DNA from 2 places in the Paenibacillus sp. FSL H8-0548 genome. Region 1 is predicted to be linked to the other one. Evidence: a T-box and tRNA genes for the amino acid it is inferred to sense, from the RefSeq annotation. Region 1 holds a T-box; the other holds one or more tRNA genes.
The links. A T-box is a leader RNA that pairs with one kind of tRNA and senses whether it is charged. The one in region 1 lies ahead of leuS (leucine--tRNA ligase), so its partner is inferred to be a tRNA-Leu.

Region 1 (11,455 bases):
TCGAATGGCTCAACGCATAAGTATGGAGAATACACTGTTTGCAGCCATGGTGGTTTTGACAGGTGCGATTATCATTCGTTCTTTACCATCAGTAGCGGCTTTGTTTGCAGGAACGGTTCTGCTGGGGATGGCGATTGCGGTTGCTAACGTTCTGCTGCCAAGCTTAATTAAACGAGATTTTTCAACAAAAGTTGGAGTAATGACCGGTTTGTACTCTGTGGTTATGAATTTAGGCGCTGCTTTTGCTTCAGGCTTGAGTATTCCAATTGCAGAGGAGCTTAACTTTGGTTGGCAGGGCATGCTGATTTGCTGGGCAGCTTTAGCACTTATTTCTACCATGGTCTGGCTTCCTCAAATCCGTAAATTCCCGCGAACGAGCAAGGGAGCATTAACATCTAGCAAAAAAAGCGAAAGCCTGTTTGGTTCTCTTCTCGCATGGCAGGTTACATTATTTATGGGGCTCCAGTCGTTTGGTTTTTATGTGAATGTGACGTGGCTGCCTGAAATTATGCACGATCGAGGCATGAGTCTTGCAGATGCGGGCTGGATGCTGTCGCTGCTTCAATTCGTCAGCCTGCCGGCAACATTTATTACACCCGTTATTGCAGGGCGGCAGGTTAGTCAACGAGGTCTTGTTATGATCACGGCTGTTTTGATGCTGATCGGCTACGTTGGTTTACTAACTGGAAATGCAGCTTTAATCCCAATTTGCATGGTTATGTTAGGATTGTCCGGAGGGGCAGGCTTCAGTCTTGCAGTGATGTTCTTTGTGCTGCGGACGAGCAGCACGGAGCAATCGGCACAGCTGTCAGGGATGGCACAGTCCGTAGGGTATTTGCTCGCTGCTGCCGGTCCGCTGCTATTCGGGCTGATACATGACCTGACCAGCAATTGGAGCCTATCATTAATCATGCTTATTATTGTAGCTGTGCTTCTAGGGATTACCGGTTTAGGTGCAGGTGCCAATAAAACGCTGGCTTCGGAGCGGGGGAATTAAAAGAGGAATGGGAGGTAAAGCAAGGGCGTTTCTCTTGACACCGAACGGAACGATCTTTATAATCGAAACTAACCATTTTAAGCATATGAAGCGTTGAAGAGGAATAGTAATTTCGTGTGTTAGGCCTAGAGAGCCGGTGATTTATGGTGCAAGCCGGACCTGCAGCGAAATGAAGCTCGCCTTGGAGCTGTGCGAAGCAGCAATCGGTGCAGTTGCCGATTGTGATCAGCACCGTCTGGCCTGCGATAAAGGCGACAAGTGAGCGTTGGGCAAAGCATGTCTGCCGCTAACTAGGGTGGTACCACGGGAGAACAACCTCTCGTCCCTAGCGATAATCGCTAGGGGCGGGAGGTTTTATGTTTTTTTGAACACGTAAGCACACAGTACATATTTCTAGGAGGAAATCTACAAATGAGTCAAGAACAGCAATTTCACGGTTATAATCCACTTGTTGTCGAGCCGAAATGGCAGCAATTCTGGGATGCCAACAAAACATTTCAAACTAGAGAAGAAGTAGGCAAGCCTAAGTTTTACGCATTAGATATGTTCCCGTATCCATCTGGAGCGGGATTGCATGTCGGTCATCCTGAAGGCTACACAGCTACGGATATTGTGTCCCGCTACAAAAGAATGAAAGGCTATAACGTGCTTCATCCTATGGGCTGGGATGCCTTTGGCTTGCCGGCTGAGCAGCATGCGCTGGATACAGGACAGCATCCGCGTGACATCACGTTCAAAAACATTGATAATTTCCGCAGACAAATTAAATCACTTGGCTTCTCGTATGATTGGGATCGTGAGATCAGCACGACTGATCCAGAGTACTACAAATGGACGCAGTGGATTTTCATTCAATTGTATAATAGAGGATTGGCTTACGTTGCTGAAGTATCAGTAAACTGGTGCGAAGCACTGGGTACAGTTCTGGCAAATGAAGAAGTGATTAATGGTCTGAGCGAGCGCGGAAATCATCCGGTTGTTCGTAGGCCCATGCGTCAATGGATTCTAAGAATTACCGAATACGCGGATCGCCTGCTCGATGATCTTGAAGATCTGGATTGGTCGGAGAGCATTAAGGATATGCAGCGCAACTGGATCGGAAAATCCAAGGGAGCAGAGGTTACCTTTGATATTGAAGGCCATGACTCTTCAGTTGTCGTATTTACGACTCGTCCTGACACTTTGTTTGGAGCAACGTATTGTGTGCTTGCGCCTGAGCATGAGCTGGTTGCCCAAATCACAACCGAGGAGCAGAAGTCTGCTATCGCTGCCTACCAGGAAGCAGCAGCTCGCAAAAGTGATCTAGAGCGCACCGATTTGGCTAAGGATAAATCAGGAGTATTCACAGGCGCATATGCGATTAACCCTGTAAATGGCGTGAAAACACCGATTTGGATTGCCGATTATGTACTTGCAGGCTACGGAACAGGAGCGATTATGGCGGTACCAGGCCATGATGCTCGTGACTGGGAGTTTGCTAAGCAATTCGATCTTCCCATCGTGGAGGTCGTGCAAGGCGGCGATGTAACGAAGGAAGCCTATGCAGGCGATGGCAAACATGTTAACTCTGATTTCATCAATGGATTAACGAATGAGGAAGCAATCGCTAAGATGATTGAGCATCTGGATGCATCCGGCAAAGGTAAAGGGAAAGTTACGTACCGCCTTCGCGATTGGCTGTTCAGCCGTCAACGCTACTGGGGCGAGCCGATTCCGATTATTCACCTGGAGGATGGCACGATGAAGACGGTACCTGAAGATCAGCTGCCGCTTCTACTGCCTGATGTGGATGCAATCCAGCCATCGGGAACTGGGGAGTCTCCACTTGCTGTCGTTACGGATTGGGTAAATATTATTGATCCTGAGACAGGCATGAAGGGGCGCCGCGAGACGAATACAATGCCGCAATGGGCAGGAAGCTGCTGGTATTATTTGCGCTTCATCGATCCAAAAAACAACGAGCAGCTTTGCTCCCCTGAGAAACAAAAGGAATGGCTGCCAGTCGATCTGTATATCGGCGGTGCCGAGCATGCTGTGCTTCATCTGCTTTACGCTCGTTTCTGGCATAAGGTGCTGTATGATATTGGTGTAGTCGATACTAAGGAGCCGTTCCATAAGCTTGTTAACCAAGGGATGATACTTGGGAACAATAATGAGAAAATGTCCAAATCGCGCGGAAATGTCATTAATCCTGACGATATCGTAAATGAATTTGGTGCAGATACGCTGCGGATGTACGAAATGTTCATGGGGCCGCTCGAAGCGACAAAGCCTTGGAACACGAATGGTGTAGAAGGAACTTACCGTTTCCTTAGCCGTGTATGGCGTATGTTTATAAATGAGGATGGCAGTTTGAGTGCCAAAATCGGAGCTGGCGAAACAAGCGATGCGTTCAAGCGTGTATGGCATCGCTCCATTAAGAAAATTTCAGAGGATTACGAAGGATTGCGCTTCAATACTGTAATTAGCCAATTGATGATTTTTGTCAATGAAGCATACAAAACAGAAGCGTTGCCGCAAGAAGCGATGGAGAATTTCGTTCAATTGCTGTCTCCAATCGCACCGCATATAGCGGAGGAGCTTTGGGAGAAGCTTGGCCGTACCGATTCCCTATCGTATGCAGCATTCCCATCCTTTGAAGAGTCTTGGACTGTCGATCAGGAAGTAGAAATTGTGGTTCAGGTTAATGGGAAAATTGCGGACCGCGTTTCCATAGCAGCAGACATGGATGTTGCTGAGATGGAGAGCATGGCGAAGGAGCTCGAGAAGGTACAAGAGCTTATTGCTGGCAAAACGATCCGCAAGGTAGTTGCAGTTAAAGGAAAGCTTGTAAACATAGTCGCAAATTAATGCATACCGAAGAGGTGAGCGGGCTTTAGCTGAAGAACAGCTATTGACCGTTCACCTCTTCGCCTATAAAGGCGGTCGAAACCTTAACCACATCTTCATTGAATTTGGCATGGGTTGTGCGAATCAGCTGATTAAAAACACCATCCGTCTCACGTCTCAACAAATGCAGCGCTTGGGCCGTAATGCCGCCTGGTACGGCGACTCTCGCTTGAATATCAGCAGGCGTTAAACCGCCTTCCGTTAACAGCAGGCCTGTTCCTAGCAGCATGGCGCTCGCTACTCGCTGTGCTTCTTCGCGGCCAATGCCAGTTTCCTCTACAGCCGCATCAACGAACTGTTCCAATAAAAAGGAGATGAAGGCTGGGCCGCAGCTTGATAAATCCGATACGATACGGGTATAGCTCTCATCAATTCGCAGCGGCTCGCTGATATGGGATAACAAATCCTCCAGCAGCTGTTTATCTTCCTCGTCAATTCTCTGACCGTATATGCAAAGCGAGGCTCCGCTCCATACATAGTTTGTAATACTGGGAATCACCTTCGCGATTTTGCAATCGAGTTCGCCCTCCAAATGTGAGATAAGCACAGGGCTGGTTATGGATACAACAATTTGGTTTGGACGAATGATCGGCTTTAATTCGTCGACTGCTTTTTTGAATTCCAGCGGTTTGACACACAAGAAGATGATATCGCAGCCGTACGCTGCTCCGGCGTTCGTATATTCGGCTCTCATGCCGAAGTAACGGTCGGCCAACGCTTTCGCTTTTGCAAAGGTGCGATTGCTTATCGAAATTTGTGAAGGAGATAAAGCGCCCGATGCAATCAAAGCTTCAATGAGCAGGCTTCCCATTGTGCCCGTCCCGATAAATCCGACATTCATGCTGAACCCTCCTATAGGTTTGGCGAGAGCAAAGCCAGCTGCATTTAAGCAATAGATAGCTATGCGCGAGCAAATCCCGAGTCAAAATAACCGTATTCGCTTGCTCTCATACTTTATTCCGCAGGACTTGTTCTATATGTCAATTATTCCTAAAATAGATGTCGAAAGGAAGTGCTCTATTGTATTCAGTTAGGAATGGGCTTTCTAGCAAGCAGCTGATGCTTGCTGTCATTTGCATTTTGACTGCCGTTATTTTATTGGCAACGGCTCTTATGGAGCCTAAACAAGTGGCGACCGGTGAATGGATTCCTCTAAATGAAGCAGTAGAAAGTGCATTCGCATCATTGGATGAACCCATTGCTGAGGAAGTCTTGCAGGAGTCAAGCGATATCGCTGATGCTAATCATTCAGAGAGCATAGCCGGGAAAACCACGGGTCTTGCCCCAAAGGAGAATGAAGCTATAGCAGCCGAACCACCTGCTCCAGACGTGGAGCCAAGCAAAGCGATGGAGGCTATGGAATCAACGGCGATTGCTGTAAATGACGGCAGGCTTGACATTAACCGGGCAACAGCAGCTGAGCTTGACGGGCTGAAAGGCATTGGCCCTGCAAAGGCTCAGGCCATTATTGAGGATAGAGAAAGAAACGGAAGCTTCACTTCGGCTGAGGATTTGCTCCGTGTCAAAGGGATTGGAGAAAAACTGCTGCAAGGAATAAAAGAGAGCATTGTCGCTCGTCCATAATTGTGAGAGAATGGATGGGAGCGGATTATTTTGTCAGAAGAATCCGCTTTCAGCAGTGTAATGAGATTATTTATAACTTCATTTGAAGGAGTCGAGAAAATGTCAGAACAACGCAAGCTTTCTCTTGATACGCTAACCGTCCACGGAGGCCAACAAATCGATCCGACAACGATGTCGCGCGCGGTACCTATTTACCAAACGACATCGTACGGATTCAAAGATACAGATCATGCAGCGAATCTATTTTCACTGCAGGAATTTGGCAATATTTATTCCAGAATAATGAACCCGACATCGGATGTTTTTGAGAAGCGGGTAGCTGAGCTGGAAGGTGCTCCAGCGGCGCTGGCAGTGGCTTCAGGTCAAGCAGCGATTACATATGCGATTCTGAATATCGCAGGTGCAGGTGACGAGATTGTTTCTGCAACGAGTCTTTACGGCGGTACATACAATCTATTTTCCATTACACTTGCGAAGCTGGGCATTACGGTACGTTTTGTAGACCCATCGGATCCTGAAAATTTCCGCGGCGCTATTAATGAACGTACAAAAGCAGTTTTTGCTGAAACGATCGGCAACCCCAAAGGTGATATTATCGACATAGAAGCTGTTGCTGCAATTGCGCATGAGAACGGTATTCCGTTTATCGTAGACAATACGTTCCCAAGCCCATATTTGTGCAGACCGATTGAGCATGGTGCAGACATTGTCGTTCACTCAGCGACAAAGTTTATCGGCGGCCACGGTACTTCTATCGGGGGTGTCATCGTTGATGGAGGCAAGTTTGACTGGAAAGCAAGCGGCAAGTTCCCGGGCCTAACTGAGCCGGATCCAAGCTACAATGGCGTTGTGTATACCGATGCCGTTGGCCCAGTAGCATATATTATTAAAGCGCGCGTGCAATTGCTTCGCGATATGGGAGCAGCTATTTCACCATTCAACTCCTTCCTCTTGCTGCAAGGTCTTGAGACGCTTCATCTTCGGATGGAACGCCACAGCTCAAATGCACAGAAGGTTGCTGAATTTTTGGAAGCGCACGAAGCTATTGAATGGGTGAATTATCCGGGTCTTCCGAGCCATCCATCCTACGAGCTTGCGCAAAAATATTTGCCTAAAGGCAGAGGCGCAATCTTGACGTTCGGTATTAAAGGCGGCGTGGAAGCGGGCAAAAAAGTAATCAACGCAGTAGAGCTATTCTCGCATTTGGCTAATGTTGGCGATTCGAAGTCGCTGATCATTCATCCGGCAAGCACGACGCATCTTCAGCTTTCCGCTGAGCAGCAAGCGAATGCAGGTGTTGCGCCAGGGATGATTCGTTTGTCTATCGGTACAGAGGGTATCGAGGATATTTTGGCGGATTTGGAACAAGCGATAGCAGCTAGCCAACAAAACTAATTCATTGCTATAATGACAACTAGAACATCAGTTACAGCATGAGAAAGGAAGTTGGAGCTATGAACCCCCAAACACAGGATACGCTCCGCAAAGATTGGGATACGTATTTTATGGATATTGCTTATATGGTTTCGACACGTTCGCAGTGTCCGCGCAGACATGTTGGCGTAGTCCTGGTACAAGGAAAGAAGCTGTTAGGTACAGCTTATAACGGCGCTCCGATGGGGGTGCAGGATTGCCATGAGGCAGGCTGCATGATCTCGGAGGAGGTTGAAATGAAGCTGGTTGACGGCAAGGAGCAGCTGTTTAAGAAGCAGCGCTGCATTCGAACGATTCATGCGGAGCAAAACTTGCTTTTGTTCACGGATCGAACGGATCGAGAGGGCTCAACCGTCTACGTAACCGATCAGCCTTGCTGGACCTGTGCCAATATGCTCGCGAATAGCGGTGTTGTTGAAATCGTCTACCATCGCAGCTATCCGAAGGATAGCGACAAGGTCATTCTTCTGATGGAGCAAAAGGGCATTGTCTTCCGCTGTTTGGATCATTTCGAGCCACCTGCTCAGGCCCATATGGATGTAACCTCATAGAAAATTAATGGTATATGGAAATCGAGGAGGAACCTCTGATGCATCTTTGGATGCGTCAGAGGTTTTTTTTGCATATATAGGAACGCCATTTCGTCATACTTTCTCTATATTTCTCCGGAATGAAACGCGCTGGCGCCTCCAAAGGACGGCGACAGCCGTTTCACCTTGATACGGATGGAGGCATGGAGAGCAGGGGATGAAAGAAAGAATGAAGGAGAGAACGTAATGGGGATGAATCGGCGACCGCTCATTTGGTTTGCGATAGCTTGGACTTTTGGAAGCGCCGCGGCTGCAGGTCTAGGCAGCCGCGGCGCTTTGCTTGCAGCCGGAGCTGCGGCGCTGCTGGCGCTGGCCGCTGTGCTTTGCAGGCAGGCGACGTGGCAGCTCGCTGCTGTATGCACTTTGGCAGTTGGCCTTGCCGCGGGAGAGCGGATGTGGGCGGATGCCCGCAACGTGACCGAGCTGCCGGAGCTGCTGGCCGCCGCTGAGGCGGATGGACCGCGAGCTGCGTATGCGGCGGAAGCGGTGGGCACGATCGTGTCGGCGACGGAGGTCGACGGCGACCGCGCGATGTTTCGCGTGGCGGTGCATAGCGTCCACGTCGCGGGTGAGACTGCGGCTCGCGAGGTACGCGAGCGTGTGCTCGTGCATGTCCGGCTGGCTGTGCAGCCGGAGCAGGCTGTCGCCGCGGCTTGGCAGCGCGGCGAGCAAGTGCGCTTGACCGGCGAGCTGACGCGGCCGGTCGGCGCATCCAATAGCGGCGGCTTCGATTACCGCCGCTATCTCAGCAGCCAGAGAATCCACTGGCTGCTCAAAGTGCAGGGCACCGGCGCCGTCGAAGCGGCGCCGGGCCCGAAGTGGACCGCGGCCGCGATGCTCGGCCGCGTCGATGCCGCGCGCGCCTATCTTGGCGCGCGGATGGATGTATTGTATCCCGCCTCACAGTCGGGATACATGAAGGGGCTGGTCCTCGGCATACGCGAGGACCTCGATCCCGAGCAGTTCCAGCAATTTTCGCGGCTGGGACTTACTCATATATTGGCCATTTCAGGACTTCATGTGGCTGTATTCTTATATGTACTGGGCGTCTCGCTGCGTCTCGCCCGAATGAGCCGCGAGCGCATATTGCTGGTGCTTATTTTATCTGTTCCCCTGTATGTGCTGCTCTCCGGGGCATCTCCCTCAGTAGTGCGAGCGGGTCTGATGTCGGTGCTAGGTTTGCTGGCAGCCCGCATGGGGAAGCTGAAGGATGGTCTGCACTTAATAGCCGCAGCCGCAGTATTGATGCTGATATGCGATCCGTTCTTTCTCGAAAATGTAAGCTTTCAGCTTTCGTTTATCGTCACGATCGGTCTAATTATTGGCGTGCAGCCAGTGCGCAGGGTGATGCCAAAGTGGAAGCGTGGCAAACCGCTGCTTGATCTGGCAGCCGTTACACTCGTTGCTCAAATCGTCTCCTTTCCAGTTTCGATCTATTATTTTAATCAGTTTCATATTTTATCAATGGTCGCTAATTTTGTGCTCGTTCCGTTTATTAGCTTCGTTGTTATGCCCCTTGGAGCGGTGTCGCTCCTGCTTGCGATACCGTGGGAGGGCGGCGGAAAGCTGCTTGCCTTTGCTTCGCATTATGCGAATGATTGGACATTTGCCATTGTTGATCAATTAGCTCAGGTAGACACGCTCAGAACAATTTGGCGTTCGCCGCCGTTGTGGTGGGTGGCCATCTCGCTTGCTCTACTTGGGTTTTTCTTTCGTACGCTAAATAAGTGGACTCAAGGCAGAGCCGAAGAGTCAGCCTCAGAATCTGAGGAAACGGCGCCGCTTGCAGCTGCTCCTGCATATCATCTGCATATAGCGCGACCAAATAGAGGCTTAAGCATCCGTTTGTACATGAGTGTATTTATGCTGCTCGCCTTGCTTTGTTATGCCTATATGCCGGATTTATTAGATCGAAAAGGGGCTGTCAGCTTCATAGATGTTGGTCAAGGGGATGCCGTTCATATTCGCACACCAACCGGTAAACATATTTTAATCGATGGCGGGGGGACATTGTCCTTCGTGAAGCCGGGAGAGGAATGGAAGGTGCGAAGCAGTCCCTTTGAGGTCGGCCAGAAGGTGCTTGTTCCGCTGCTGCTCAAAAGAGGAGTTCGAGCTATTGATATTCTCGTTATTTCACATTTAGATAGTGATCACATCCGTGGTCTAAAGGCGGTGCTGGAGACGATCCCCGTCCGCAGTATTTGGTGGAATGGTACGGTGAAGGAGGCAGAGGATGCCGAGGCTTTGCTGAAGCAGGCATTGCGCTTAAACATTCCGATGTACAGCGTGAAAGCAGGAATGAGCCAGCAGCTGGATCATGCAACCGAGGTGCGCGTGTTATGGCCGCTAGCTGATCATGAACGTGATGCGGTCATTATGCAGAAGGAACAAAATGAAAGCAGTGTCGTTTTATCCATCGAGCTTTATCATTCTGCCTTCCTTTTTACTGGTGATATAAACGCTGCAACCGAACGCTCGATTATTCGAAATGAACAGCGGTCGACTTCCGATAGTTCAAGTCCGTCTGACATAACGATTATGAAGATCGCCCATCATGGCAGCCGTTTCTCGACGAGCAGTGAATGGCTGAATTACTGGAAACCGATCGGGACCGTAGCATCAGTCGGTGCTACAAACAGCTATGGGCATCCTCACCCTGACGTCCTTAGCAGACTTGAGCAAGCGCGCGCAGCATTTTGGCGGACAGACTCGGATGGTGAGGTTCGGTTTACTGTCACAGAAAAAGGAGTGCAGACGTTCGGAAAATAGTAGAATGGGAATACGATAAACGGCAGGAGAGTTTGCGTAGAAGAGGTGCAACCCGCTCTACTGTGCGTTTGCAATTCCTTATGGGTCAGAGCTGCTGTCAAAGTATATTCAAGTAATATCTATATACGAGGTTCTAGAAATTTGGTATCCTTTGATGTGGAGTTCAATTTTTCAACTCAGACCTAGAATTGAACATTCAGGCTTACTAAATAGAATATTTATGAATCGTAATCAATCCCCATTTGGGGGAAATTGTTCAAATATAGGAAAGTATAAGTTTCACATTTATGCTCCGCCTATAGTTCTCGGAATGAAACGCGCCACCGCCAAAAGGACGGCGAGAGCCGTTTCACCTTGATTAGTAAAAGTTACTAATAATAATAAAGTAATTTTTATCATTTATCTGCAACTTTTAACGTAACCAGTTCGTCAGAATGGTTGCAAGAGAGGGGGATCCTTCGTGGTGGAGCCGGAGCTCATAAGAGCAGCTCAGTCGGGAGATCGCGACGCTTTAATTACTCTATTGCGCGAGATTGAAACACATGTTTATCGGACAGCCTATTATATATTAAATAACGAGCAAGATGCCCTTGATGCAGCACAGGAAGCGCTCATTCGCATCTATACGAAAATAGGCTCATACGAAGAGAAAGCACAGTTTAAAACTTGGATTCAACGTATTGTAACCAACATTTGTATTGATAAATTCCGGAGAAATAAACCAACGGTGTCGATAGATGAGCATGATATGGTATTCCATGAGAAGCAGAATGTGGAAGACGAGGTAATGTCTGCTTATGCTGTGAAAGACATTCAAGAGGCGATCGAGAAGCTGCCTGAGCATCATCGTGCGGTTGTTGTGCTCCGATATTTACAGGATTTTTCTTACAATGAAATTGCAGAATCGCTTGATTTACCACTTAATACGGTGAAATCCTATTTGTTCAGAGCTAGGCAACAGCTGCAGACGTTACTTCATGATTATCAGAAAGGTGGTGTCCGGGGATGAATTGTCAAGAGGTGATGGAATTAATGCAAAGACAGCTAGATGACGATCTCGATGAAAGCGAGAACGAAGTCTTAATGAACCATACAAGACAGTGTCCGGACTGTGCAGCTATGTTCGAGCGGTTGAAGCTGCTATCCGCCGAGCTTACCAGTCTACCTAAAGTTATGCCAAGCTATAGCTTAG
Region 2 (11,455 bases), 2.9 Mb from region 1:
GAAAATGTAACGGGGCTAAACACACCACCGAAGCTATGACATGTACCTTAGGGTACTTGGGTAGGGGAGCGTTGAATACGGATTGAAGTTGGACCGTGAGGACTGGTGGACTGTATTCAAGTGAGAATGCCGGTATGAGTAACGAAAAGACAAGTGAGAATCTTGTCCGCCGAAAGCCTAAGGGTTCCTGAGGAAGGCTCGTCCTCTCAGGGTAAGTCGGGACCTAACGCGAGGCCGAAAGGCGTAGTGGATGGACAACAGGTTGAAATTCCTGTACCACCGAAGATTGTTTGAGCAATGGGGTGACACAGAAGGGCAGTGACGCGGACTGATGGAATAGTCCGTCTAAGCAGTGAGGCTGATCGATAGGCAAATCCGTCGATCATTAAGGCTGGGCTGTGATGGGGAGCGAAAATTACAGTAGCGAAGGTCATGTACTCCGGCTGTCAAGAAAAGCCTCTAGTGAGATCTAGGTGCCCGTACCGCAAACCGACACAGGTAGGCGAGCAGAGTATGCTAAGGCGCGCGGAAGAACTCTCGTTAAGGAACTCGGCAAAATGACCTCGTAACTTCGGGAGAAGAGGTGCCTCGGTAGGGTGAATAGCCCGAGGGGGCCGCAGTGAAAAGGCCCAAGCGACTGTTTAGCAAAAACACAGGTCTGTGCGAAGCCGTAAGGCGAAGTATACGGGCTGACGCCTGCCCGGTGCTGGAAGGTTAAGGGGAGCGGTTAGGGGTAACCCGAAGCTGTGAACCGAAGCCCCAGTAAACGGCGGCCGTAACTATAACGGTCCTAAGGTAGCGAAATTCCTTGTCAGGTAAATTCTGACCCGCACGAATGGCGTAACGACTTGGGCGCTGTCTCAACGAGAGATCCGGTGAAATTTTAATACCTGTGAAGATGCAGGTTACCCGCGACAAGACGGAAAGACCCCATGGAGCTTTACTGTAACTTGATATTGAACTTTGGTACGATCTGTACAGGATAGGTGGGAGCCTACGAAGCATGAGCGCCAGCTTGTGTGGAGGCACCGTTGGGATACCACCCTGATCGTATCGGAGTTCTAACCTAGAACCGTGAAACCGGTTCGGGGACCGTGTCAGGTGGACAGTTTGACTGGGGCGGTCGCCTCCTAAAATGTAACGGAGGCGCCCAAAGGTTCCCTCAGAATGGTTGGAAATCATTCGCAGAGTGCAAAGGCATAAGGGAGCTTGACTGCGAGACCTACAAGTCGAGCAGGGACGAAAGTCGGGCTTAGTGATCCGGTGGTACCGAATGGAAGGGCCATCGCTCAACGGATAAAAGCTACCCTGGGGATAACAGGCTTATCTCCCCCAAGAGTCCACATCGACGGGGAGGTTTGGCACCTCGATGTCGGCTCATCGCATCCTGGGGCTGAAGTAGGTCCCAAGGGTTGGGCTGTTCGCCCATTAAAGCGGTACGCGAGCTGGGTTCAGAACGTCGTGAGACAGTTCGGTCCCTATCTGTCGCGGGCGCAGGAAATTTGAGAGGAGCTGTCCTTAGTACGAGAGGACCGGGATGGACGTACCGCTGGTGTACCAGTTGTTCCGCCAGGAGCACCGCTGGGTAGCCAAGTACGGACGGGATAAGCGCTGAAAGCATCTAAGCGCGAAGCCCCCCTCAAGATGAGATTTCCCAGTATGTAAGACCCCTTGAAGACGACGAGGTTGATAGGTTCGGGGTGGAAGCACAGCAATGTGTGTAGCTGACGAATACTAATCGGTCGAGGGCTTATCCTAAACACGTTTACTCGGACCCATACATCCGGTAGACAGCAGCAGAACAGGTTTTCAGCAAACCTAACTTTCGTATCCAGTTTTCAGGGCGCAACTTGCTTTGAAAGTGATTTATATTCCCTGATAGCTCAGTTGGTAGAGCACTCGACTGTTAATCGAGTTGTCACAGGTTCGAGTCCTGTTCGGGGAGCCATTATAGAGAGGTGTCCGAGTGGTCGAAGGAGCACGATTGGAAATCGTGTAGGCTCAAAAGGTCTCGAGGGTTCGAATCCCTTCCTCTCTGCCAGTAAGGCCCGTTGGTCAAGTGGTTAAGACACCTCCCTTTCACGGAGGTAACAGGGGTTCGAGTCCCCTACGGGTCACCAATAATTTCTAAAAAAATATTGACACAAAGAATGGCCTATGATAAGATATAAAGGTCGCTCAACATGGAGGATTAGCTCAGCTGGGAGAGCATCTGCCTTACAAGCAGAGGGTCGGCGGTTCGATCCCGTCATCCTCCACCATATTTCTTGATTATTAATGACGCGGGGTGGAGCAGCCCGGTAGCTCGTCGGGCTCATAACCCGAAGGCCGCAGGTTCAAATCCTGCCCCCGCAACCAAAAAAAAGTTTTAGCTATCGGTTAATTCCGAGATATGATGTGGAGCTGTGGTGTAGTGGCCCAACATGCCTGCCTGTCACGCAGGAGACCGCGGGTTCGAATCCCGTCAGCTCCGCCATTTAATCAACATCAGGCTCGGTAGCTCAGTCGGTAGAGCAGAGGACTGAAAATCCTCGTGTCGGCGGTTCGATTCCGTCCCGAGCCACCATTTTTGTACGAGTAGTAATAAGTAAATATGCCGTTGTAGCTCAACTGGTAGAGCAACTGACTTGTAATCAGTAGGTTGGGGGTTCAAGTCCTCTCGACGGCACCATATGGAGGATTAGTGAAGTGGCTAAACACGGCAGACTGTAAATCTGCTCTCTCTGAGTTCGGTGGTTCGAATCCATCATCCTCCACCATTTTTCTTTAGGGGCATAGTTTAAAGGTAGAACAAAGGTCTCCAAAACCTTTGGTGTGGGTTCAATTCCTGCTGCCCCTGCCAATTAAATAACTAAACGTGGCGGTCGTGGCGAAGTGGTTAACGCATCGGTTTGTGGATCCGACATTCGGGGGTTCAATTCCCCTCGATCGCCCCATTATTATTTAATTGTTTAGCAAAAAAAACGTTGGGGTTTAGCCAAGCGGTAAGGCAACGGACTTTGACTCCGTCATCTCAGGTTCGAATCCTGAATCCCCAGCCATTTGTTTGCGGAAGTGGCTCAGCGGTAGAGCATCGCCTTGCCAAGGCGAGGGTCGCGGGTTCGATTCCCGTCTTCCGCTCCATTTTTGTTGGCGCCATAGCCAAGTGGTAAGGCAGAGCTCTGCAAAAGCTCTACCCCCAGTTCGAGTCTGGGTGGCGCCTCCACAAATTTTTAATGAACACTATATGTGCCCTTAGCTCAGCTGGATAGAGCGTTTGACTACGAATCAAAAGGCCAGGAGTTCGAATCTCTTAGGGCACGCCATTTTTTGAAAATAAATACGATATGCCGATGTGGCGGAATGGCAGACGCGCGCGACTCAAAATCGTGAGGGAAACCGTGGAGGTTCGAGTCCTCTCATCGGCACCAATTAATCTAACGCAAGCTCTTAAGATCAATTTGATCTTAGGAGCTTTTTTGTGTTTTATAGGAAACTATACATTCTCCGAACCAGTCGATAACGATGCTGCGGCAGCAGTGAGAGAGCAGATAACGAAAGCTAACGGAAGCCAGAGACGCTAAAGTTGCATTTTGGATTAGCGCTACATTTTAACGGAAGTGGGAGACGCTATTACGCAGAAATGAAGCGAGATCGGGCATGTAGGGTACAAATAGAGGCGAGTGTTTCCGTTAGAATCTAGAAACGAACAATAAAGGAGATTTAGCGTCTGTGGTTTCCGTTAGAAGGTTGAGCTGATGCGTCTGCGATTTCCAATCACCCGTAAGGGTGATTTTGTTCAAATATAGGAAAGTATATCATTTTGCATACATTCTCTATATTTCTCTGGAATGAAACGCGCTACCGCCATAAGGACGGCGACAGCCGTTTCATCTTGTATTTTATTGTGTTTGAATTTTTTTTATAATCGACTATTTACAACTTAATGAATACAGTGTACCATTTAACTAACACACAGGTACACGGTGGATGAAAATAATTAAACACCTATTATGAGATCTATATAAGTTGAACTTAAAAAATGATCTACTCGCGCAGCGCCCACAACGTAAATTTCCAGTTCAACTTGTATAGGAAAGATTCTCTGATTAAAGTGGGGATCTAGAAGGGAGTAGTGAAATTATGAGTATTGAATTCGATAATAATATGCCGATCTATTTGCAAATCATGAACTATATAAAAAAAGAAATTATTATCGGGAATCTTAAGGCCGGTGATAAAATACCAGCGGTACGGGAATTGGCGCTACAACTGCAAATTAATCCGAATACGGTGCAGCGTACCTTTCAAGAGCTCGAACGTGAGCAAATTGTAGAAACAAGGCGGGGGCTTGGCCGATATGTGACTAGCGAGGAGTCGAAGATTATGGAGATCAAGAAGGAAATGGCGGGCGAATTGCTCGGTCGATTTATCCAAGGGATGCAGGAGCTTGGTTTTGCCAGCAACGATATCGTAACGATCGTTAGCCAGGCTGTGGAAAAGAATGATACCGAATAGGAGTGAAACAAGCGTGGAAAATATTTTGCAGCTGACTAATGTATCCAAGTCTTATGCAGGAAAAAAAGCATTAAATGATGTATCCATTACGTTACAGCCTGGAAAAATTATCGGTCTCTTAGGGAGCAATGGCAGCGGTAAGAGTACATTAATGAAAATTGCTGCAGGTCTTATTCATCCTACAGCCGGTGCCGTTAAGGTAGGGGGACAGCTAGTAGGGAGAGAAACCAAAGCATTTACCTCATTTATGCCTGATAAGCCTTTAACGGAAAATTGGATGCGTGTTAAAGATGCTATTGATTTTTACAGAGACTTTTATCCAGATTTCGACAGTGGCAAAGCAAAGGAAATGCTTGAGTTTATGAAGCTGGATATGAACAATCGTGTGAGCTCTTTATCTAAAGGCATGAATGAGCGATTACAGCTAACCCTTACCTTGTCTCGCAATGCAAAGCTTTATTTGCTTGATGAGCCGATCGGCGGAGTAGACCCCGTTGCCAGAGCGAAAATATTAGATGCCATTGTGAACTATTTCCATGAGGAAAGCAGCCTGATTGTATCGACTCATCTCGTACGTGATATAGAGCGAATCTTTGATGAGGTTGTGTTTCTACGTGAGGGAAGAATCGTGCTGCATGATGAAGTGGAAAATCTTCGCACCGCTCATGGGAAAAGTGTGGATGAAATGTTCAAGGAGGTGTTTGGAGAATGATGAAGCTGCTGAAATATGACTGGAAACGAAGCAACGATGGTATTCTCAGCACACTTGCAATATTGATCATTTTGGAAGCAGCACTCAGTATAACAGGCTCCTTGAGAAATTGGGATGAAGTGCTCGTTATTCCGCTGAGTATTTTCGGTTATATTATGGTGATGCTCATGCTGTTCATCCATTGCTGCAAGACGTTTGACGGTAATATTAAGTCTTTCAGCCGCAGGCTGCTGCCGCTTCATCCCATCCAAGGGATTGGGGCATCGATTGTACTCAGCTGGATTGTGTGGATATTGGTTACAGCAATTGCAGCCATTCATTTTCTGCTTTATAGCGTGTTCCTAGATATAAATATAAGTGAGTACGTTGAGTTTACAGGGTGGGGCTGGTTTAGCGTTATCTTAACTGGAATATGGTCATACACTGCTGCAATTATAGCTATTCTTGCTTCAATTACAGTTGCACGCAGCTTTCGTATTAAGCGCTCTGCTTGGATAGGTATCGTCTTTTTCTTCGCAGTACAAAGCTTTGCTGTATGGATTGATCATCTGCTATTTAATCAAGATGAGTCGTCATTCGGTATTATTTCGTTAAATAGCACTGATGCAGGGTTGAACAGTATTTCTTTAGGTTCTTCGTTTAATACGGATTTTTTATTCGGACCATTTCTGCTGGACCTAGTCATTACCGCAAGTCTTTTAACATTGATGATATATTTGTTAAATAAGAAAGTGGAGCTTTAAGGCTAAATAGAGAAATGGCATATTAGGATTCCTTTAATGGGGACTCTGATATGTCTTTTTTTTATGATGTTAAGAAAACGCTTTAAATGGTAGTATTAGAGATATTCTGAATACTACTAGGGGGAAATGAAGGCGTGAGGTTCAGCAAATCGATTAGAGCTCGACTGGTAATCGGGTTTATGGCAGTTATGCTGCCGGTTGTTATTTATATGCTGATCAATAACAGCTACTCGCGTGATATTGTTCGAGAGAAGGTCTCTGAAACCTACCGAAATACGCTCGATATTTATGTAGGGCAGACGGACAACAATTTATCGCAAATTAATGATTATCTTTATAAAATGTCAGTGCTGGATTCAGATGTCGGTCTGCTTATGTCCTATCCGATGGAGAATGATGGCTACACACTGACGAAAATTAGAATTGACTCCAAGCTTAACCGGGATGTTGGCGTTTATAATATTATCGACGCTGTATTCTTGTATCATAAGGACGATATTATATTCGGAACAAACAGCATATATAATGATACGAAAAAAATCATTAAGACTCACATGGATAACATGACGACCGAGGAAAATTTGATGATGAACGATCAGCACAGTTGGGAGGTAAGAGCCGATAATCGCATGCCTGGGACATATTTTCTAATTAACTTTATAAAGGTTGCTGATGGTCTTTTTGTCGGAGCGATGATAAAGGTACAGGATATTAACAAAATGCTGTCTATTCAATGGAGCGATGGTGACATCGGTCATAATGGCATTTATTTGCGCGACGGCGATCGGCTAACCCAGTCACTAACGGAGAATCTGGCACCGCTAAATCTCAGCTATCAAATTTCGGATATGCCCTATGAGTCCTTGACGGATCGGAAGACAGGGAAGTCCTATCTTGTGATGAACAGAATGAGCGATATGGTAAATATCGCATACCGTGTTGTCATCCCAGAGGAAACGCTGCTGCGCAATCTATTGTTCTTTAGAAATGCAACGTTAATCGCCCCGATCGGTTTTTTAGCCATTTTGCTTATTTATTTGTTCTTTATGAGAAATATGCTGTTTAAACCGCTGACTGAGCTCATTTTAGGAATGAAGAAAATTTCTCTTGGGATGCTCGATGTGAGACTCAAAAAGAATAAAACTTTAGAGTTCGAGTTTCTTGGCAATACCTTCAACATTATGGCGGAACAGATCAAAACGTTAAAAATCGATGTGTATGAGGAGCAGCTTCGAGTGAAGCAGGGGGAGCTTAAGCAGCTTCAGGCTCAGATTAATCCGCACTTCTATATGAACAGTCTAAATATTATTTATAATCTAGCTGCACTGGGCGATACCGAATCGGTGAAAAAGATGTCGCTGCATCTCGCTGATTATTTTCGATTTATTATGAAGGCAAATCGGGACACGATCATGCTTAAGGAAGAGCTGCTTCATATCGAAAATTATATGACGATCCAAAAAATCCGCTTTCCGGGTAAGCTTGAATGTATCTTCAATGGTATGGATGACGTATTGGATTATCCTATAGCGGCATTAACTGTCCAACCGTTTGTGGAAAATTCGATTATTCATGGGTTTAAAAATAGGCGTCAGCTGTTCCAAATTAATATAACGGCAGAGATGTCTGATGAGAATGAGTTTTCTCTTACCATTAGCGATAATGGAGTAGGCTTTAGCGCCGAGGTGCTGTCAAAGCTGCAGCGCATGGAGCCTTTACAAGAAGGCGAAACCAGCAGGCTTGGCATCATGAACGTAATCCATCGGCTTCAGCTGCTGTATGGCGAGAAGACATCGATTACGTTCCGTAATCAAACGGAGGGCAGTGGTGCCATTATTGTTATTGTATTTCCAAAGCTGATGGAGGGCGGGAAAGCCATTGTATAATTTATTGGTTGTAGATGATGAGGAAATTGCGATTCGTGGCGTCGTAGAGGGGATTGATTGGTCGACGCTGCCCATTGCTAATATTTACACGGCAATTGATGCGGAGGAAGCGCAATTGCTGCTGACAGAGCATAAGATCCATGTTATGTTATCGGATATTGATATGCCAAACCAGAGTGGAATCGAATTGCTGGGGTGGGTCAATGAGCACTCTCCATCAAGTGTAACGATCTTTCTGACAGGACATGCGGATTTCAAATATGCCCAGCAAGCGGTTCAGCTCGACTGCTTCGATTATTTGCTCAAGCCTATTGATCATAGCGCATTAAAGGCTTGTGTAAACGAAGCACTGAACAAGGTTCGTGAAATGGACGAACTGGAAAAAATACGCGGTACATATAGCTTGTTTTATGAGCAGTGGAGCAAGCAGCGTCCCATCTTAATCGAACGATTCTGGCAGGATGTGATCCACTACAGGATCTCGGCAGCACCCGAGCAGCTAGAAGCTGCTATGCAAAACTATGCATTGCCGCTGCAAGCTGACAGTCAGCTTCGCATCATACTTATTAGCATTGAGCAGTGGCGTGAGGAATGGTCCGCTCGCGATGAGGAAATTATGACATACGGAATCAAAAATGCAGCCGAGGAGCTTGTGCTTCAGGGCGATCCAGGTCATATCGTGCAGGATGGCAGCGGCATTATGTATGTGTTGTTTTACAGCTTACCCTCTAGGGATGAGATCTCGCCAGAGGTGATTGCTGAACGCTGCAACAGCTTTATTCAGCAGTGCAGAGGGATGCTGCATTGTCAGCTGTCCTGCTATATCGGAGAGATAACAGAGGCGACGCGTCTTCGTACAGCTGTACAAGCGCTGCTATCGTTGGAGCGCTGCAATGTAAGCGAAACATGCGCTGTTATTATGGAGCGAAACCATTTGCCAAATCAGGGGCAGAGCGGTCTGACGCCAACGCCTTTTTCCGATTGGGCATTATTGCTTGAGTCGGGCAAGCAGACGGAATTGTCACTTCGAATAGATGAGTGTTTCGATCAAATGCAGGAAAGCAAAGTAGATTATACATTTATGGCTTCGTTTTATTATGGTTTTATGAATATGCTATTTCAATGGCTCAATAAAAAATCAGTGCAAATGACAGATGTATTTATGAATAAAGAGTGGGAGGTTGGGGAGAACGTTCTTAAATCATTGCCTAGAATGAGAACGTGGTCACAGCAGCTATGTTTGCAAATTACGGAATACGCCGGCCAAAACGGTAAGGATGTTTCTCAGGTAGTAGGGAAAGTACAGCGTTATATGGAGGAGCATCTTGGAGAGGAATTCAGCCGTGAGCATGCGGCTGAGGAGGTTTACTTGAATCCGGCGTATTTGTCTCGTCTATTCCGAAGAGAGACCGGTTTCTCCTTAACGGATTATTTGGTGCGATTGCGTATTACGAAGGCGAAAGCTGAGCTCGAGAAGACGAATAATCGGGTTAGTGATGTTGCGTTAAACGTAGGTTATGCCAACTTCTCGCATTTCTCTAAGCTATTTAAAAAGATGACCGGCTTGACGCCGCAGGAATATCGCAAAAAGTATCAGGATGTATAAAGGAGAAGTCACCGTACCGTTAATATAGTCACGGCGCCGACAGATGTCGGCGTCTTTTTTTTATACAATAAGTTCAAGAAAGAAACAAGTAAACAAAAAGAGACCTAGAAAGAGGAGGGGGAAGGCGATGGCGATACCAACGTCAGATGAGGCTGCAGCCGCCTATATTCCAAAAAAATCAGTAAAGAAGATTTCACAAATGCGTATCTTCCGCAAATACTGGATGTTCTATCTCATGATGCTGCCAGCTATTGTGCTGCTAGTGTTAAACAATTATATTCCAATGTTCGGGATTATCATTGCTTTCAAAAACATTAACTACGCAGACGGAATACTAGGCAGCCCTTGGAGCGGACTAAAGAACTTTGAATATTTATTCAAAACCTCAGATGCCTGGGTTATTACACGAAATACACTTTTGTATAACTCAGGGTTTATAGTCTTGAACTTGTTTTTCCCGCTTACCTTCGCAATTATGCTCAATGAAATTAGGAGTAGATTTCTAGCCAAGCTGCATCAAACGATTATGTTTCTCCCTTACTTCCTGTCGATGGTTGTTATCAGTTATCTTGTCTTCGGCTTCTTGAGCGATGAGCATGGATATCTGAACAGCTCTCTGCTTCCAGCTTTAGGGATGGAGAAGGTGCAGTGGTACTTTACAGAGTCGGTATGGCCTTACATTTTGCCGCTTGTGAATACATGGAAAAGCATGGGCTACTTTACGGTAATTTATATGGCCGCTATCATCGGGCTTGATGATGAATATTACGAGGCTGCTACGATTGATGGAGCAAGCAAATGGAAGCAAATGACGAATATTACCATTCCTCTCATCATGCCTGTCATTACGATAATGACGCTGCTGCAGATCGGAAAAATCTTCAATGCGGATTTCGGGCTGTTTTTCCAAGTCCCTCGAGAATCTGGCGTGCTGTTCCCAGTTACAAATGTTATTGATACGTATGTGTATCGAACCTTCCTCACGGTTGGAGACATTGGGTTGTCATCTGCTGCAGGGCTCTTGCAATCGATTATCGGCTTCTCGCTTGTCTTCTTATCGAACTGGGTTGTGCGCCGCATCAATAAAGAGAATGCATTATTCTAACATCCGTCAAAACAAACCTTACTTTTTTATGAAAATTTTATGGAGGTGAACCTATGGAAGCAGCCGAGGTCATATCATCTGGATCCAATCCGAAAAATCAATTGTCGAGTCCGGCTTCTCTAGGCATCAATGTATTCTTCATTATTTATTCCCTGCTTTGTATAATACCGCTAGTGTTGATCGTCATGGTATCGATTACGGATGAATCGACAGTTATTCGAGAAGGTTATCAGTTTATTCCATCTAAGCTTGATTTGGGGGCTTATGAGTTTCTGTTCAGGGATGCGACCCAAATCATTCGCTCTTATACCATTTCCATCTTTGTAACTATCGTTGGAACAGTGACTAGTCTTGTCGTTATGGCGTTGTACGCTTATCCCATATCGAGAGCAGATTTTCCACACGCTAAATTTTTCACCTTCTTCGTATTCTTTACAATGCTGTTCTCCGGCGGGCTTGTTCCTTGGTATCTCGTTTATGTACGGACACTTGGCGTGAAGGATACATTGATAGCGCTTATTATGCCCCTTCTGGTAGCTGCCTTCTTCGTCCTTATTATAAGGACGTTCTTCCAGACGACGATTCCTACTGCGATTTTGGAGTCAGCGAAAATTGACGGAGCGGGTGAGCTTACGATTTTTGTGAAAATTGTATTGCCCTTATCGCTTCCAGTACTTGCGACTGTTGCGCTCTTCCAGACACTCACCTATTGGAATGATTGGTTTCTAAGCCTCGTGTTCATTACGAAGGAAAGCAATATAACCGTTCAATACTTGATGTATAAGACGATGCTGAACATTCAGTTTCTTGCGAACAACAGCACGGCAGCAGCAGCCATTCAAGCAGCGGGCGGAACGTTCAGGTTTCCAAGTGAAACGGTCCGTATGGCGATGGTTGTTGTCGGTA

Region 2: it has a tRNA-Leu gene. The T-box ahead of leuS (leucine--tRNA ligase) is inferred to sense a tRNA for this amino acid. The anticodon was not compared.

The regions. Positions count from the first base shown of each region.
Region 1 covers NZ_CP152049.1:4,431,045-4,442,499, reverse strand. The annotation lists gene MHI37_RS19390 (MFS transporter) at 1-997, shown strand, start outside; T-box leader at 1,082-1,327, shown strand; gene leuS (leucine--tRNA ligase) at 1,409-3,847, shown strand; gene comER (late competence protein ComER) at 3,888-4,727, opposite strand; gene MHI37_RS19375 (ComEA family DNA-binding protein) at 4,907-5,470, shown strand; gene MHI37_RS19370 (homocysteine synthase) at 5,570-6,865, shown strand; gene MHI37_RS19365 (deaminase) at 6,925-7,455, shown strand; gene MHI37_RS19360 (DNA internalization-related competence protein ComEC/Rec2) at 7,681-10,263, shown strand; gene MHI37_RS19355 (sigma-70 family RNA polymerase sigma factor) at 10,724-11,272, shown strand; gene MHI37_RS19350 (zf-HC2 domain-containing protein) at 11,269-11,455, shown strand, end outside.
Region 2 covers NZ_CP152049.1:1,508,041-1,519,495, forward strand. The annotation lists rRNA gene MHI37_RS06285 (23S ribosomal RNA) at 1-1,758, shown strand, start outside; tRNA gene MHI37_RS06290 (tRNA-Asn) at 1,873-1,948, shown strand; tRNA gene MHI37_RS06295 (tRNA-Ser) at 1,953-2,041, shown strand; tRNA gene MHI37_RS06300 (tRNA-Glu) at 2,046-2,120, shown strand; tRNA gene MHI37_RS06305 (tRNA-Val) at 2,186-2,261, shown strand; tRNA gene MHI37_RS06310 (tRNA-Met) at 2,282-2,358, shown strand; tRNA gene MHI37_RS06315 (tRNA-Asp) at 2,400-2,476, shown strand; tRNA gene MHI37_RS06320 (tRNA-Phe) at 2,491-2,566, shown strand; tRNA gene MHI37_RS06325 (tRNA-Thr) at 2,596-2,671, shown strand; tRNA gene MHI37_RS06330 (tRNA-Tyr) at 2,675-2,759, shown strand; tRNA gene MHI37_RS06335 (tRNA-Trp) at 2,769-2,842, shown strand; tRNA gene MHI37_RS06340 (tRNA-His) at 2,861-2,936, shown strand; tRNA gene MHI37_RS06345 (tRNA-Gln) at 2,968-3,041, shown strand; tRNA gene MHI37_RS06350 (tRNA-Gly) at 3,049-3,123, shown strand; tRNA gene MHI37_RS06355 (tRNA-Cys) at 3,132-3,205, shown strand; tRNA gene MHI37_RS06360 (tRNA-Arg) at 3,229-3,305, shown strand; tRNA gene MHI37_RS06365 (tRNA-Leu) at 3,329-3,410, shown strand; gene MHI37_RS06370 (GntR family transcriptional regulator) at 4,123-4,497, shown strand; gene MHI37_RS06375 (ABC transporter ATP-binding protein) at 4,511-5,209, shown strand; gene MHI37_RS06380 (hypothetical protein) at 5,206-5,952, shown strand; gene MHI37_RS06385 (histidine kinase) at 6,087-7,838, shown strand; gene MHI37_RS06390 (helix-turn-helix domain-containing protein) at 7,831-9,444, shown strand; gene MHI37_RS06395 (ABC transporter permease subunit) at 9,572-10,549, shown strand; gene MHI37_RS06400 (carbohydrate ABC transporter permease) at 10,603-11,455, shown strand, end outside.